Regions from separate parts of the Rugosimonospora acidiphila genome, predicted to be linked through region 2. Evidence: predicted binding sites of a transcription regulator. Region 2 holds the regulator's gene; the other holds the start of a gene.

Region 1 (6,811 bases), on a different contig from region 2:
CGCCCAGCGCCACCGCGACCGCCGGGTTCACGTAGGTGACGACCGTCGCGCGTACCGGACCGACCTCCGCGATGAGCGCGACGAACAGCAGGAACGCCGCGGCGGTACACAGCACCGCCAGCACCACCACCGCGCCGGTGACCCGGGCGGACGGCCAGTGCCGGGGCAGCTGAAACACGGCCACCGGCAGGTACACCAGGGCGGTCAGCCCCAGCGACACCGCGGTCACAACGGCACCCGGCACGTCGGACAGGTACCGGGCGAGCACGTACGGCCCGACCGCGTACCCGATCACCACGCCGGCCATCTCGACCAGCGCCCTCAGGTCGCCGCCGTGCACGTCCAGCCCGACCAGCGCGGCCACCCCGACCAGCCCGACCAGCAGCCCGGTCAGCCGCATCCCGCCCGGACGCTCGGTGCCGCTGGCCCAGGCCAGCAACGCCCCGAACAGCGGTACGGCGGCGATCAGCAGGCCGGACAGCGAGCTGTCCAGCCGCTGCTCGGCGCTGGCCAGCAGCAGCCACGGCACCGCCACCTCGGCCGCCGTGAAGACCAGCACGGCCGGCCAGTGCCGCAGCAGCGGGCGGAGCTGGCCCCGGGCGCCGGCCAGCGGCAGCAGCAGCAGCGCGCCCAGGCCGGTGCGCAGGAACACCAGCGACACCGGCGACAGGACGCCGACCGAAACCTTGATCAACAGGTACGGCACGCCCCAGATCAGACCCATCGCCATGAACAGCAGCCACCCACGCCGCGACACCGCAGCCTCCCCCTCAGTCGTCCAAGTCAGGAGCGATTGTGCCCTCCGGTCCTTGCAGGGTCGATAGGGTTTTCAGTCGCGGTATCCGCCCGGGCGTCGTCATACACGGTTCCGGCGGACCATCCGCGGGCATGCGCCATCGACCTCTGTGGGCAGGAATCGTCAACCGGCGGGTCGCCGGGCGGTCAGAGCATCTCGAGCGGTCTCGCGGCGGTCGGCGGCGGGTACGCCGCGTCCAACCGGGCGAGGTCCTCGTCGTCGAGGTGCACGTCGAGGCAGGCCGCGTTCTCCGCCACGTGCCCCGGGTTGCCGGAGCGGGGAATGGCGGCCACGCCCTCCCGGCGCAGCACCCAGGCCAGCGCCACCTGGGCGGGCGTCACGTCGTGCCGGGAGGCCACGGCGGTGATCTCCGGGTTGTCGAGCAGCCGCCCCTGCTCGATGGGCGAGTACGCGATCACCGGGATGTTGGCCAGCCGGCACGCCGGCAGCAGATCGAACTCGGGCCCGCGACGGGTGAGGTTGTAGAGGATCTGGTTGGCCGCGCAGGACTTGCCTCCGTCGGTGCGCAGCAGCTCGTCCAGGTCGTCGGCGTCGAAGTTACTCACGCCCCACTGGCCGATCTCGCCGGAGTCGATCAGCCGGGAGAAGCCCTCGATGGTCTCCGCCAGCGGGTACCCGCCACGCCAGTGCAGCAGGTACAGGTCGATGTGGTCGGTACGCAGCCGGCGCAGGCTGCGCTGGCACGCCTGGATGGTGCCCCGCGCGCTGGCGTTGTCGGGCAGCACCTTGTCGACCAGGAAGACCCGATCGCGGCGGCCCGCGATGGCCTCCCCGACGAGTTCCTCGGCGGCACCGTCGCCGTACATTTCGGCGGTATCGATCATCGTCATGCCCAGGTCGAGACCCAGGCGCAGCGCCGCGATCTCCTCCGACCGGGTGTTCGATCGCTCGCCCAGATACCACGTGCCGTGGCCCAGCACCGGCAGCTGCTGGCTCGACGGCATGGTGAGGGCGGGTATCACTGCGGTCATGAGGGCTCCGGTGTCATGCGGCGGGGCACGGGGGCAACGACAATATAACGATCATCTACCCCTGAGGCCGCCGACTAACCCGTTTGTTAACCAAGACTGCGGGTAGGCCCGAACCATGCCGAATGTGCAGCAACCAGAGATGCGCCGCAGCGGACGGGACCCCTTGGTGCAGGACAGCGCGGAGAACCGGGCGCCGGGGGCGGGCCAGGAGAGCCAGCGCAGGCGGGGCCAGCCGGTACCCGAGGCGCAGACCTCCCCGTACGGACCGAAGGCACCCGCGAACCGTCGACTGCCCAGCGAGGTCGAGGTCGAGCCCGAGCCGGAGTGAGCCGGAAACGCAGTGGGGGCACCGGGTTTCCCCGGTGCCCCCACTGCGTTTCTCACCGACCTCAGGCGGCCGCCCCGACCAACGGCTGCGCACCCGTCTCGGACTCGGCGGGCCGCAGCGCCAGCCGCAGCACCTCCGACACTTCGCCGGTCACGTGGATGGTCAGCGCCTTGCGCACCTCGTCCGGCAGGTCATCCAGGTCCGGCTCGTTGCGTGCCGGAATGATGACCTCGGTCAGCCCGGCCCGGTGGGCGGCGAGCAGCTTCTGCTTCACGCCACCGATCGGCAGCACCCGGCCGGCCAGGGTGACCTCACCGGTCATCCCGAACTCCGGGCGCACCGGCCGGCCGGAGGCCAGCGAGGCCAGCGCGGTCACCATCGTGATGCCGGCGCTCGGACCGTCCTTGGGCACCGCGCCGGCCGGCACGTGCAGGTGGATCCGCTTGCCCACCAACCCGCTCGGGTCGATGCCCAACTGCCGGCCGTGCGAGCGCAGGTACGACCAGGCGATCTGCGCCGACTCCTTCATGACGTCACCGAGCTGGCCGGTCAGGGTCAGCCCCGACTCACCGTCCATGGCGGTGGCCTCGATGAACAGCACGTCCCCGCCGGCACCGGTCACCGCGAGTCCGGTGGCCACGCCAGGCACCGCCGTGCGCTCGGCCGACTCGAACACGAACCGGGGACGGCCCAGGTACGTCGCGAGGTTGTCCCCACCGACGTGCACCGACCCGGCCTTCGCCGCCAATTCGACAGCGACCTTACGAAGCACCTTCGCGAGCCCACGCTCGAGCTGACGGACGCCCGCCTCCCGGGTGTACTCGCCGGCGATGCGCCCCAGCGCCTCGTCGTCGATGGTCACCTCGTCGGCGGTCAGGCCGGCCCGCTCCAGCTGCCGCGGCCACAGGTGATCCCGGGCGATGGCGACCTTCTCCGCCTCGGTGTAACCGTCCAGGGTCACCAGCTCCATCCGGTCCAACAGCGGGCCGGGGATGGTGTCCACCACGTTGGCGGTGGCCAGGAACAGCACGTCCGAGAGGTCGAGGTCGATCTCCAGGTAGTGGTCGCGGAACGTGTGGTTCTGCGCCGGGTCCAGCACCTCCAGCAGGGCCGCGGCCGGGTCGCCGGAGAAGCCGCCCGCGGACAGCTTGTCCACCTCGTCCAGCAGCACCACCGGGTTCATCGAACCCGCCTCGCGGATGGCCCGCACGATCCGGCCCGGCATCGCGCCGACGTACGTACGCCGGTGACCGCGAACCTCGGCCTCGTCCCGTACGCCGCCGAGCGACACCCGGACGAACTTGCGGCCGAGCGCCCGCGCCACGGACTCGCCGAGGCTGGTCTTGCCGACACCGGGAGGCCCGGCCAGCGCCAGTACCGCGCCGGAGCCGCGCCCGCCCACCACGTGCAGACCGCGCGCCGCCCGGCGGTTGCGCACCGCCAGGTACTCCAGGATGCGGTCCTTCACGTCGTCGAGGCCGGCGTGGTCGGCGTCGAGCACCTCGCGCGCCGCGGCCAGGTCGGTGTTGTCCTCGGTACGGGCGTTCCACGGCAGCTCCAGCACCGTGTCCAGCCAGGTGCGGATCCAGCCCGACTCCGGGGACTGGTCGCTGGCCCGCTCCAGCCGGCCCACCTCACGCAGGGCCGCCTCGCGGACCTTGTCCGGCAGGTCGGCGCTCTCCACCCGGGTCCGGTAGTCGCCGGCACCGTCCGGCTCGTCCTCGCCCAGTTCCTTGCGGATCGCGGCCAGCTGCTGGCGGAGCAGGAACTCCCGCTGGCTCTTCTCCATGCCCTCGCGGACGTCCTCGCTGATCTTCTCCGTGACCTCCTGCTCGGCCACGTGGTCGCGCAGCCAGCCGACCAGCAGCTCGAACCGGGTGGTCAGATCGGTCGCGGCGAGCAGCTCGACCTTCTGGGACAGGCTGATCCACGGCGAGTACCCGGCGGAGTCCGCCAACTCGCCGAGGTCGGTCATCCGCTCGACCGCGTCGATGACCTGCCACGCCCCCCGCCGTTGCAGCACCGAGGTGACCAGCGCCTTGTAGTCGCGGGCCAGTTCCCGGGTCTTGCCGGTGGGCGCCGGAACCTCCAGCGGGGTCGCCTCGACCCACAGCGCGGCACCCGGCCCGGGTACCCCGGAGCCGATCCGGGCGCGGGACAGCCCCCGGATCACCGCGGCGGGTTCACCACTGGGCAGCCGGCCGATCTTGTCAATTGTCGCTATGGTGCCGACCGGTCCGTACTCGCCGTCCAGCCTGGGCACCGCGAGCAGCGTCTTGTCGCCGGTGGTCCGGGCGGCGTCGATCGCGGCCTGGGTGCTCGAGTCCAGGGTCACCGGAATGACCATGCCGGGCAGCAGTACCTCGTCGGTCAGCGGGAGAACCGGAAGAGTAGACATGCGCACCTCTGTAATCGCGTAATCATGAGCCTGACCCACTCAAGTTTTCGCGACGAGGTTCTGTTCCTTCCCGGGGCCCGGATGTGACCGCCGTCACCGCAGAGCCTCACCGAGCACCCCGCTTCGGGCCCGGACTCAGGCGAACTTCCCGGCCCATCGGGCGAATTTCCGCCCGCCGGGCGAATCTTCGGCCCCTTGACGAGCGGAGTTCGTCAGGCGGAGCGGGTATCGGGCGCGATGGCAGCCGGCGCCCGGCGGGTACGGCGGGAACCGCCCGGCACCCGGCCGGTCTGCGACTGCCGGCGCGTCACGCGCCCTCCGGACCTGGCGGCCGGGCCGACCCGCTCGTCGTCCGCCCCGCTCCGGACCATCCCCCACCGGCGCAGGTACGCGTCGGCCAACGCCCGGGCGGCCCGCTGTATGCCCTCCCCGGACAGCCCGCACCACAGGTAGACCAGGTCCTCGGCCTCGGCCAACGAGATCGGTTCACCGCCCCGGCGGAACCGCTCCGGCAGGCTGCCGGCCTCCAGCCGCAGGTAGTGGTGGGCGTAGACCCACGGGTACCACTCCGGCACAAAGGGCACGGCCGGGCCCTCGGTGCGCCGCACGAACTCCGCCACGGTCTCCACACCACCGATTTCCATGACACCCCCCTAGGCGATCATCCCCCTGATAGCACATTGTGGGGCTTGTGACCGGATCCGGCCCGCGACGCACCGACCGTCACGAAACGTGGCACATCGCCGCCAGCTCCTCGACCCGCCCGTGCAGCCGGTCCAGGTACTCCTCGGCCTCCGGCTTCATCAGCACGCTGCGCAGGATCCGGCCGCGTGGCACGTCGGCGGTGACCCGGTGGCCGCGCTCGCGCAGGGACTGGCCGGTCACCGCGTACGTCGCCAGGTACACCGGGTCGGCCGAGTCCGTCATGCCGCGCCGCATCAGCCACTCCGACGCCTCGTCGACCTGCGAGAGCGTGGCGCGGCGGGGCAGGTACGCCACGATGTCCAGCTCCGGCCGCTGGTACGGGGCCAGGTGAGCCGAGCCGGCCAGCAACTCGGCCCAGCGCAGCGCCGCCCGGCGGCCCGGGCGCAGCACGCCACCCAACCCCTTGTCCGTCAGCGGCAGGAGGCGCAGCGTCAGCCACAGCGCGGCGGCCGACGCCCCGGACCGGCTGCACTCCAGCGAGATCTCGCCCAGGTGCAACTGGTCGGAAGTGAAGTAGGTGTACGGCGAGTCGTGCCGGTAGAAGCGGCCGACCGCCGGGTCGGCGAACAGCACCGCACCGCACCCGTAGGGCTGCAGCCCGTGCTTGTGCGGGTCGACCACCACCGAATCGCAGCCGGCTATCGCCCGCCAGGGCGCGGACGCCACCCCGTCCGGGGAGTCGTCGGCGATCAGGGCGAAGAAGCCGCCGTACGCGGCGTCCACGTGCAGCCGCACCCCGTACCGCTCGCGCAGCGGCAGCGCCTCGTGGATCGGGTCGACCGCGCCCAGCCCGGTGGTCCCCGCGGTCAACACGACCGTACCGATCCGGCCGGTGGCCAGCAGCTGCTCCAGCGCCGTCAGATCCATCCGCCCGGCCGCGTCCACCGGCACCGGGTGCCCCTCCACGCCCAGCAGGTGGCACATGCGCTCGTGGGTGTAGTGGCTGTCCGCGCTGTACGCCACGCCCAGCCCCGGGTGGGTCTCCCGGGCCACGAACAGCGCCTCGAGGTTGGCGATGGTGCCGCTGGTGGTCAGGTGACCCAGGTGCGTGCCGAGGCCGAACATGGCGGCCAGCTGGGCGACGACCTCCTTCTCCAGCTCGGCGGTTGCCGGGCCGCCGTCCAGGGCGTGGTTGTTGGGGTTGATCTGCATCGCCGCCACGTAGCCGGCGATCGCGGCGGGGTGCGGCGGCTTGAGCATCTGGCCCGCGTACCGGGGATGGAAGAACGGGTAGTTGTCGCCGCCCAACCGCTCGGTGAGCTCGCCGAACGCCTCGGCGAAGCGCTCCTGCCCGACGTCGAGCGCGGGGTGCGGCTGGTACTCGCCGAAGCCGCCGGCCCACCGCTCGTGCCAGTCGACCGCCTGTTCCAGCCACCCTCGCAGGTCCATCCGCCGCCCCTCTCGCCCCAGCCGTCGGCCGACACGATAGCCGGCCACCAGGGCGGTGATCACGGCACGATGATCTGCGGGGAGCGGCGGCCTACCCTGGTCGGATGAGCGAGGGCACCGATCAGGACTGGGCTCGCCAGCGGAGCCGGGCGATCGCCGCGCACGCGGCCGAGCGGGACCGGCGGGAGGCTGCCGAGGCCGGA
Region 2 (6,811 bases):
GCCACGGATCTGCGGGAAGGCGGCGACCAGGCTCTTCTCGGTCGCGCCCGACTCCTGCAGCAGCTTGGCGACGGCGCCGCCGACCTGCGCGAGCCCGGCGAGCAGGTGCTCGGTGGAGACGTACTCGTCCCCCAGCGGCCGGGCGATGGACTCCGCGGCGTTGACCGCGTTGACCATCTCCCGGGAGATGTTCGGCTCCGCCACGCTCGATCCCCGGGCGGACGGCTGCGACTCCACCGACCTCAGGGCCGCCCGGCGGATGTCCGCGGGGTTCGCGCCAACCGCCCGCAGCAGCGCCGGGGCGGTCGAACCACCCGTGTCCAGGAGCGCGAGCAGCAGATGCCACACTTCCACGGTGGCGTGACCCCGCTGGGTCGCTGTCGCTATCGCGCCGCTGACGACCTCGCGGCTCTTCGTGGTCAGACGCTCAATGTTCATCGGCTCCCCTGTTCAGAACGATCCATGGGATACGACACGGCCGGACTTGAGTCTATTCCGCTCAACTTTGCTCGGGGAGGGGTGTGCCCGATCACATTTTTTTCGGCTCGGCGCCGAAGGGCCCCTCCTGCGAGCGATGGGCGGGGACGAACGTGGGCATCGTGAACCCGATGACGATGGATTTCGGATCGTCGCGCGAGTGGGGCGACGCGGTGATCGCGGCGGCCAACTCGACGCTCACCCAGATGGCGGCGATCTGGCCCGACCTCACCTCCGCCGCGCTGCACCGGATGCTCGGTGTGACGCCGATGATCGGGCGTATAACGACACCGGCCCGATCTTCAGCATCGCGGACGGGCAGAAGCTGGTTCACCGGCATCTTCGGCGGCTTCACGGGCTGAGCCCGCCGGCCTCGGCCGGGCCGGCCCCCACGACGGGCCGGCCCGGCCACACCGCCGACCGCTGAGCCACTTGACACGGCACAAGATCGCGTAGACGATGTTACCCGCTGGTAGTAGACCCGCCGATGATCGAACGAACCGGCAGCTCACTCCGTGCGAACGGCTCCGCCCTGCCGCCGATAAAGCGGAGCAACCGCTCGATAGTTCACAGTTCGCTGCTCACGGGTCGTGAATTACATTCTGAAGTCTTCCGTTCACGGGGACTCGCGGGCTAACGTGACGCCACCTCAGCGGGTTCGGTATCGCGGGAGTGTTAACGGTGGGCGCTGCACAGTCGGTCTTTCAAGGCTTCGCCAATCCGGTGGATCCAAGCCCGGCGGAGTTGCGCGCGTGGGCTCATCAGCCCGACGCCGTCCCGCTGCACACCATGCCCCCGGACTGGGACCTGCTGGTCTCCGGTGACCATCTGATCTCCACCCTGATGGAGCTGGCGATGGACCGGCAGTGCCCCGCCCGCCGGTTCGCCGTGCATTGCCTGTACATCTACGCCGCCGACGCGATCCGCACGAACTTCCGGGCGCACCCCAAGCGCCGGCTGCGCAAGATGGTCGAGCACGTCGAGCACGACGGCGACGACCTGCTGCGGATCTGGGCGCACAACGTGCGGATGCTGCTGGCCCGGCCCGAACTGTTCGACTACCGCGACTGGTGCGAGGGCGGCCTCGTTCGCCACCCTCGCCGCCTGTCGTCCTGACGGACTATTGCTGCTGATTGGGCTTCTGCTGGCCCATCTGCGGCTGGTTCATCGAGTCGGTGCCCTCGTTCATCCGGCTCTGTCCCTTGTCCATCTCTTCGCCGTGCTTGTTGCCGCTCATGTCGTCGGCCTTGTTACCGGCCTTGTCGACGGCCTCTTTCACCTTCTGCTTGGCCTTGTCTGTCATCCCCATGACGTATCCCCCCGTCCCGACGTCAGTTGATCGATCACTCCAGGTCAAGGTACGTCAGGAGGGGGTGAGGCCGGTCCGAAATGACTAATCGGCTCCGGACCGGCGCGGCCGCCATACCACCAGCGCGGTGCTCGTGTCCCGGGTACGGGCCAGGTCGCGGCTCCCGCCGTACGCCATGATCTGCGCCAGGCGGCGCTGAGCGTCGGCGAGGTCCGCCTCCAGGTCCATGATCCGCTGCTGGAACTCGGTCACCAGCTGCTCCAGCTCGATGATCCGTTTGACCCCGGCCAGGTTGACGCCGTCCTCCTGGCTGAGCCGCTGGATCTCCCGGAGCAGCACGACGTCCCGGGCGCTGTAGCGCCGACCCCCACCGGCGGCCCGACCCGGCTGGACCAGACCCATCCGGTCGTACTGGCGCAGCGTCTGCGGATGCATGCCGGCCAGCCGGGCCGCCACCGAAATGATGAGCACCTTGGCGTCGGAGGCGTGCTCGATAGAGATCACGAACTCATCACTCATGGCGCACCTGCCGATCGATGTGTTCCCGGGGCGCGGCCGGGGCCGACGCCGCGTAGGTCTGCAGCGCCTCCCGGGCCGACTCCGGGAGGTCTTTCGGTACCACCACGTCGACCGTGACCAGCAGATCACCGGGTGTGCCCTCGCGCCGCGGTACGCCCTTGCCACGCACCCGCAGGGTGCGCCCGGACGGCGTACCCGCCGGGACCCGCACGGTCACCGAGCCGTTCAGGGTAGGTACCCGCAGGTCTACCCCATTCACGGCCTCGGGGAACGTGATCGGCACGGACAGCGTGAGGTCGTCCCCGTACCTGCCGAACAGCGGGTCTTCCTTGACCTTGATCAGCACGAACAGGTTCCCGGGCGGGCCGCCCCGCTCGCCCGGCTCGCCCCGGCCGGCCAGCCGGATCTTCTGACCGTCGGCGACGCCCGGCGGGATGCGCACGTTGAGGGTGCGGGTCTTGGTGACCCCGCCCGTCCCGTGACACTCCGGGCACTTCTCGTCCACGATCGTCCCGACACCCTGGCACTCCCGGCACGGCTCGGCGAAGCTGAACGAGCCCTGGTTGCTGGTCGTGACCCCGGCGCCGTGGCAGACCGGGCAGGTCCGCGGCTGGGTGCCGGGCTTGGCCCCGCTGCCGTTACAGGTGTCGCAGACGCCCGGCGCGCGCAGCGTCAGCGGCAGCGTCGCGCCGTTGACCGCGTCCCGGAAGTCCAGCGAAACCTCGGCCTCGACGTCCCGTCCCCGTGCCGGCCCGCGCCGGGTGGCGGTGCGTGCACCGCCACCCGAGAAGATCGAGCTGAACAGGTCGGAGAAGCCCGCGCCGCCGAACCTGCGGTCACCGGTCGCCGTACCGGCGGCCGCGTCACCGAAGATGTCCGACATGGTGAACGGACCACCACCGGGCCCGCCGCCGCCCCGTGAGCCCCGGCGGAACGCGCCGGAGCCGAACAGCTGGCGCATCTCGTCGTACTCTTTGCGCTTGCGGTCGTCCGAGAGCACGTCGTAGGCCTCGGATACCGCCTTGAACCGGTCCTCCGCCTCGACGTTGCCCGGATTGCGGTCCGGATGCAGCTCCCGCGCGAGCTTGCGGTACGCCTTCTTGATCTCATCGGACGGAGCGGACTGGGACACGCCGAGGATGGCGTAGAAGTCCTTCTCCAGCCAGTCTTTAGAGCTCATGACGCCGCCTCGCTACGCTCGCCGGCGCCATGAGAAACAACGCGCTCCACACCCATGACGCCGCCACCTCCCCTGCTCAGTTGTTGAGTTCCTGGTGTCACTCGGGATCGGCCACCGCGACCAACGCCGGACGCAGCAAACGTTCCCCGAGCAGATAGCCCCTGCGAAGGATGTCCACGCAGGTCGGTTCGGCCACGTCGGCCGAGGTCAGGTGCGCGACCGCCTCGTGCACCGTCGGGTCGAACGGGTCGCCCTTCTCGCCGAACGCGGTCAGCCCGAACTTGGTCAGCGAACCGAGCAGTTGCTCGGCCACCGACCCGAACGGCCCGACCAGGTCGCCGTGCTCGCGGGCCCGGTCCAGGTCGTCCAGCACCGGCAGCAGCGCGACCAGGACTCCGCCCGTCGCCTGCTCACCGACCAGCGCCCGGTCCCGGTCCACCCGCTTGCGGTAGTTGGCGTACTCGGCGGTGACCCGTTGCAGGTCCCGTACGCGTTCGTCCAACTCCGCGCGCAGCGCGGCCAGTTCGGCACCCAGCGGTCCGGACGACGGCTCGGCGGCGAACGCCGCCTCCGGCGCCTCGCTCGGCTCGATGACCTCGCCGACCACCACGGACTCCTCCTCAATCTGCGCCTCCGGGCCGGAGTCCGCGACAGCGGGCTGCTCCGGCGCGTCGGCCGGAGCGTTCTGCTCGATCGGATCGTCTTTGCGGATCTTCCGCCGATCCCGGATCACCAGGGGCGGCTGCCGCTCCTCGGTGCCGCCGGCGGGCGCCTCATCAGCGCCCGCCGGGTCCCTTTCGGTGCCACTCACTTCTTGTCGTCCTCGACAATCTCGGCGTCCACGACGTCCTCGCCACCGTTGCCACCGTTACCGCCGTTACCGGCAGCACCGCCGGCGCTGGCCTGCGGGCCCTCGCCCTCGGGTCCGGCACCGGCCGCACCGGGCTGGCCCTCCGCGCCGGCCGCCTGGGCCTGCGCGTACAGCTGCGAGCCGGCCTTCTGGGAGGCCTGCGCCAGCTTCTCGTGCGCCGACTTGATCTTCTCCAGGTCGGTGCCGCCGAGGGCGCTGCGCAGCTCGCCGAGCGCCTCGTTGATCTCGTCGCGACCGTCGGCGGGCAGCTTGTCGCCGCTCTCCGCGAGGAACTTCTCGGTCTGCCACTGGAGCTGCTCGGCCTGGTTGCGGGTCTCCGCCTCTTCGCGCCGGCGCTTGTCGTCGTCGGCGTGATCCTGGGCGTCGCGCATCATCCGCTCGATGTCATCCTTGGGCAGCGCCGAGCCGCCGGTGATGACCATCGACTGCTCCTTGCCGGTGCCCAGGTCCTTCGCGTTGACGTGCACGATGCCGTTCGCGTCGATGTCGAAGGTGACCTCGATCTGCGGCACGCCGCGCGGCGCCGGCGGGAGGCCGGTCAGCTCGAAGGTGCCGAGGTTCTTGTTGTACGCCGCGATGTCCCGCTCACCCTGGAAGACCTGGATCAGCACCGAGGGCTGGTTGTCGTCGGCGGTCGTGAAGATCTCCGAACGCTTGGTCGGGATCGTGGTGTTGCGCTCGATCAGCTTGGTGAAGATGCCACCCTTGGTCTCGATGCCCAGCGACAGCGGGGTCACGTCGAGCAGCAGGACGTCCTTGACCTCACCCTTCAGCACACCGGCCTGCAGGGCGGCGCCGACCGCGACAACCTCGTCCGGGTTGACGCCCTTGTTCGGCTCCTTGCCACCGGTCAGCTGCTTGACCAGGTCGGACACGGCGGGCATGCGGGTCGAGCCGCCGACCAGGATCACGTGGTCGACGTCGGAGACCTTGATGCCGGCGTCCTTGATCGCCTGCTCGAACGGGCCCTTACAGGCGTCCAGCAGGTCCTGGCTCATCCGCTGGAACTCGGCGCGCGACAGCTGGGTGTCCAGGTGCAGCGGGCCGGCGCTGCCGGCGGTGATGTAGGGCAGGTTGATGCTGGTGGTGGCGGCGGCGGACAGCTCGATCTTGGCCTTCTCGGCCGCTTCCTTGAGCCGCTGCAGGGCCATCTTGTCCTGCGAGAGGTCGATGCCGTGCTGGCCGCGGAAGGTCTTGACCAGGTGGTCGATGATCCGCTCGTCCCAGTCGTCGCCGCCGAGGTGGTTGTTGCCGGCGGTCGCCTTGACCTCGATCACGCCCTCGCCGAGCTCCAGCAGCGAGACGTCGAACGTGCCGCCACCCAGGTCGAAGACCAGAACGGTCTGCTCCTTGGAGCCCTTGTCCAGGCCGTACGCGAGCGCGGCGGCGGTGGGCTCGTTGACGATGCGCAGCACGTTGAAGCCGGCGATCTCACCGGCCTCCTTGGTCGCCTGACGCTGGGCGTCGTTGAAGTACGCCGGTACGGTGATCACCGCGTCGGCGATCGTCTCGCCCAGGTACGCCTCGGCGTCACGCTTGAGCTTCATCAGAACCCGCGCGGAGATCTCCTGCGGGGTGTACTTCTTGCCGTCGATGTCGATGGACCAGTTCGTGCCCATCTCCCGCTTGACCGAACGGATCGTCCGGTCCGGGTTGGTGACCGCCTGGCGCTTGGCCACCTCACCGACGAGCACTTCACCGTTACGGGCGAACGCGACGATCGACGGTGTGGTCCGCGACCCTTCGGCGTTCGCGATGACGGTGGGTTCGCCACCCTCGAGAACGCTGACCACCGAGTTGGTCGTCCCGAGGTCGATGCCGACCGCACGTGCCATGTTCGCTGCCTCCGTTGTTGACTCAGCCGGCCACTCGAAGTTGAGCGAGCCGGACTCAATAGTGACACGGGCCGCCCAGGTGTCAAGGGGAGTTGAGTGTGGTAGGCGCAACTCGGCATCAGGCAGTGGCGTCGCGGGTACGAATCGGGCAGGCTCTTGGGTGTGACCCGGCGTACCGTACCGCCCCCGGCCGCCCCGTCCTCGTCCACCGGAGTTCCCGCGTTGACCGAGGCACTGGGCGAGCTGCTCAGCGCGCTGCACGGCGCGCGGTTTCCGCTGGTCGCGCCGTGCGCCGAGGCCGCCGATGAGGCACGGGGGACCATGGTCGCGCAGCTGCGCGACTATCTACTTCCCCGGCTCGGCCGGCTCGACGCGCCGTTACTCGTGGTCGTCGGCGGCTCCACCGGTGCCGGCAAGTCGACGTTGGTCAACAGCCTGGTCCGGGCCCCGGTCAGCCAGGCCGGCGCGCTGCGCCCGACCACCCGGTCCCCGGTCCTGGTGCATCACCCCTCGGACGGGCGCTGGTTCCACGAGCGGCGGCTGCTGCCCGGGCTCGTTCGCACCACCGACCTGAGCGGAGCGCCGGACACGTTGCGCATGGTCGCCGCCACCGGGCTGGC

What was found. Region 2 encodes HspR, which represses chaperone genes until heat shock. Its sites were predicted from a motif close to TTGAGTNNNNNNNACTCAA; they were not measured.
Region 1: the regulator HspR is predicted to act here: its motif matches at 4,539-4,557, upstream of lon (endopeptidase La).

The regions. Positions count from the first base shown of each region.
Region 1 covers NZ_BAABJQ010000060.1:1,246-8,056, reverse strand. The annotation lists gene ABEA87_RS41770 (DMT family transporter) at 1-757, opposite strand, end outside; gene ABEA87_RS41765 (aldo/keto reductase) at 943-1,788, opposite strand; gene ABEA87_RS41760 (hypothetical protein) at 1,913-2,116, shown strand; gene lon (endopeptidase La) at 2,178-4,514, opposite strand; gene ABEA87_RS41750 (hypothetical protein) at 4,727-5,158, opposite strand; gene ABEA87_RS41745 (pyridoxal phosphate-dependent decarboxylase family protein) at 5,238-6,608, opposite strand; gene ABEA87_RS41740 (hypothetical protein) at 6,713-6,811, shown strand, end outside.
Region 2 covers NZ_BAABJQ010000001.1:77,610-84,420, reverse strand. The annotation lists gene clpB (ATP-dependent chaperone ClpB) at 1-438, opposite strand, end outside; gene ABEA87_RS00440 (glycoside hydrolase family 18 protein) at 522-839, shown strand; gene ABEA87_RS00435 (hypothetical protein) at 1,159-1,593, shown strand; gene ABEA87_RS00430 (Rv0909 family putative TA system antitoxin) at 1,598-1,786, opposite strand; gene ABEA87_RS00425 (heat shock protein transcriptional repressor HspR) at 1,871-2,305, opposite strand; gene dnaJ (molecular chaperone DnaJ) at 2,298-3,485, opposite strand; gene grpE (nucleotide exchange factor GrpE) at 3,583-4,296, opposite strand; gene dnaK (molecular chaperone DnaK) at 4,293-6,191, opposite strand; gene ABEA87_RS00405 (dynamin family protein) at 6,354-6,811, shown strand, end outside.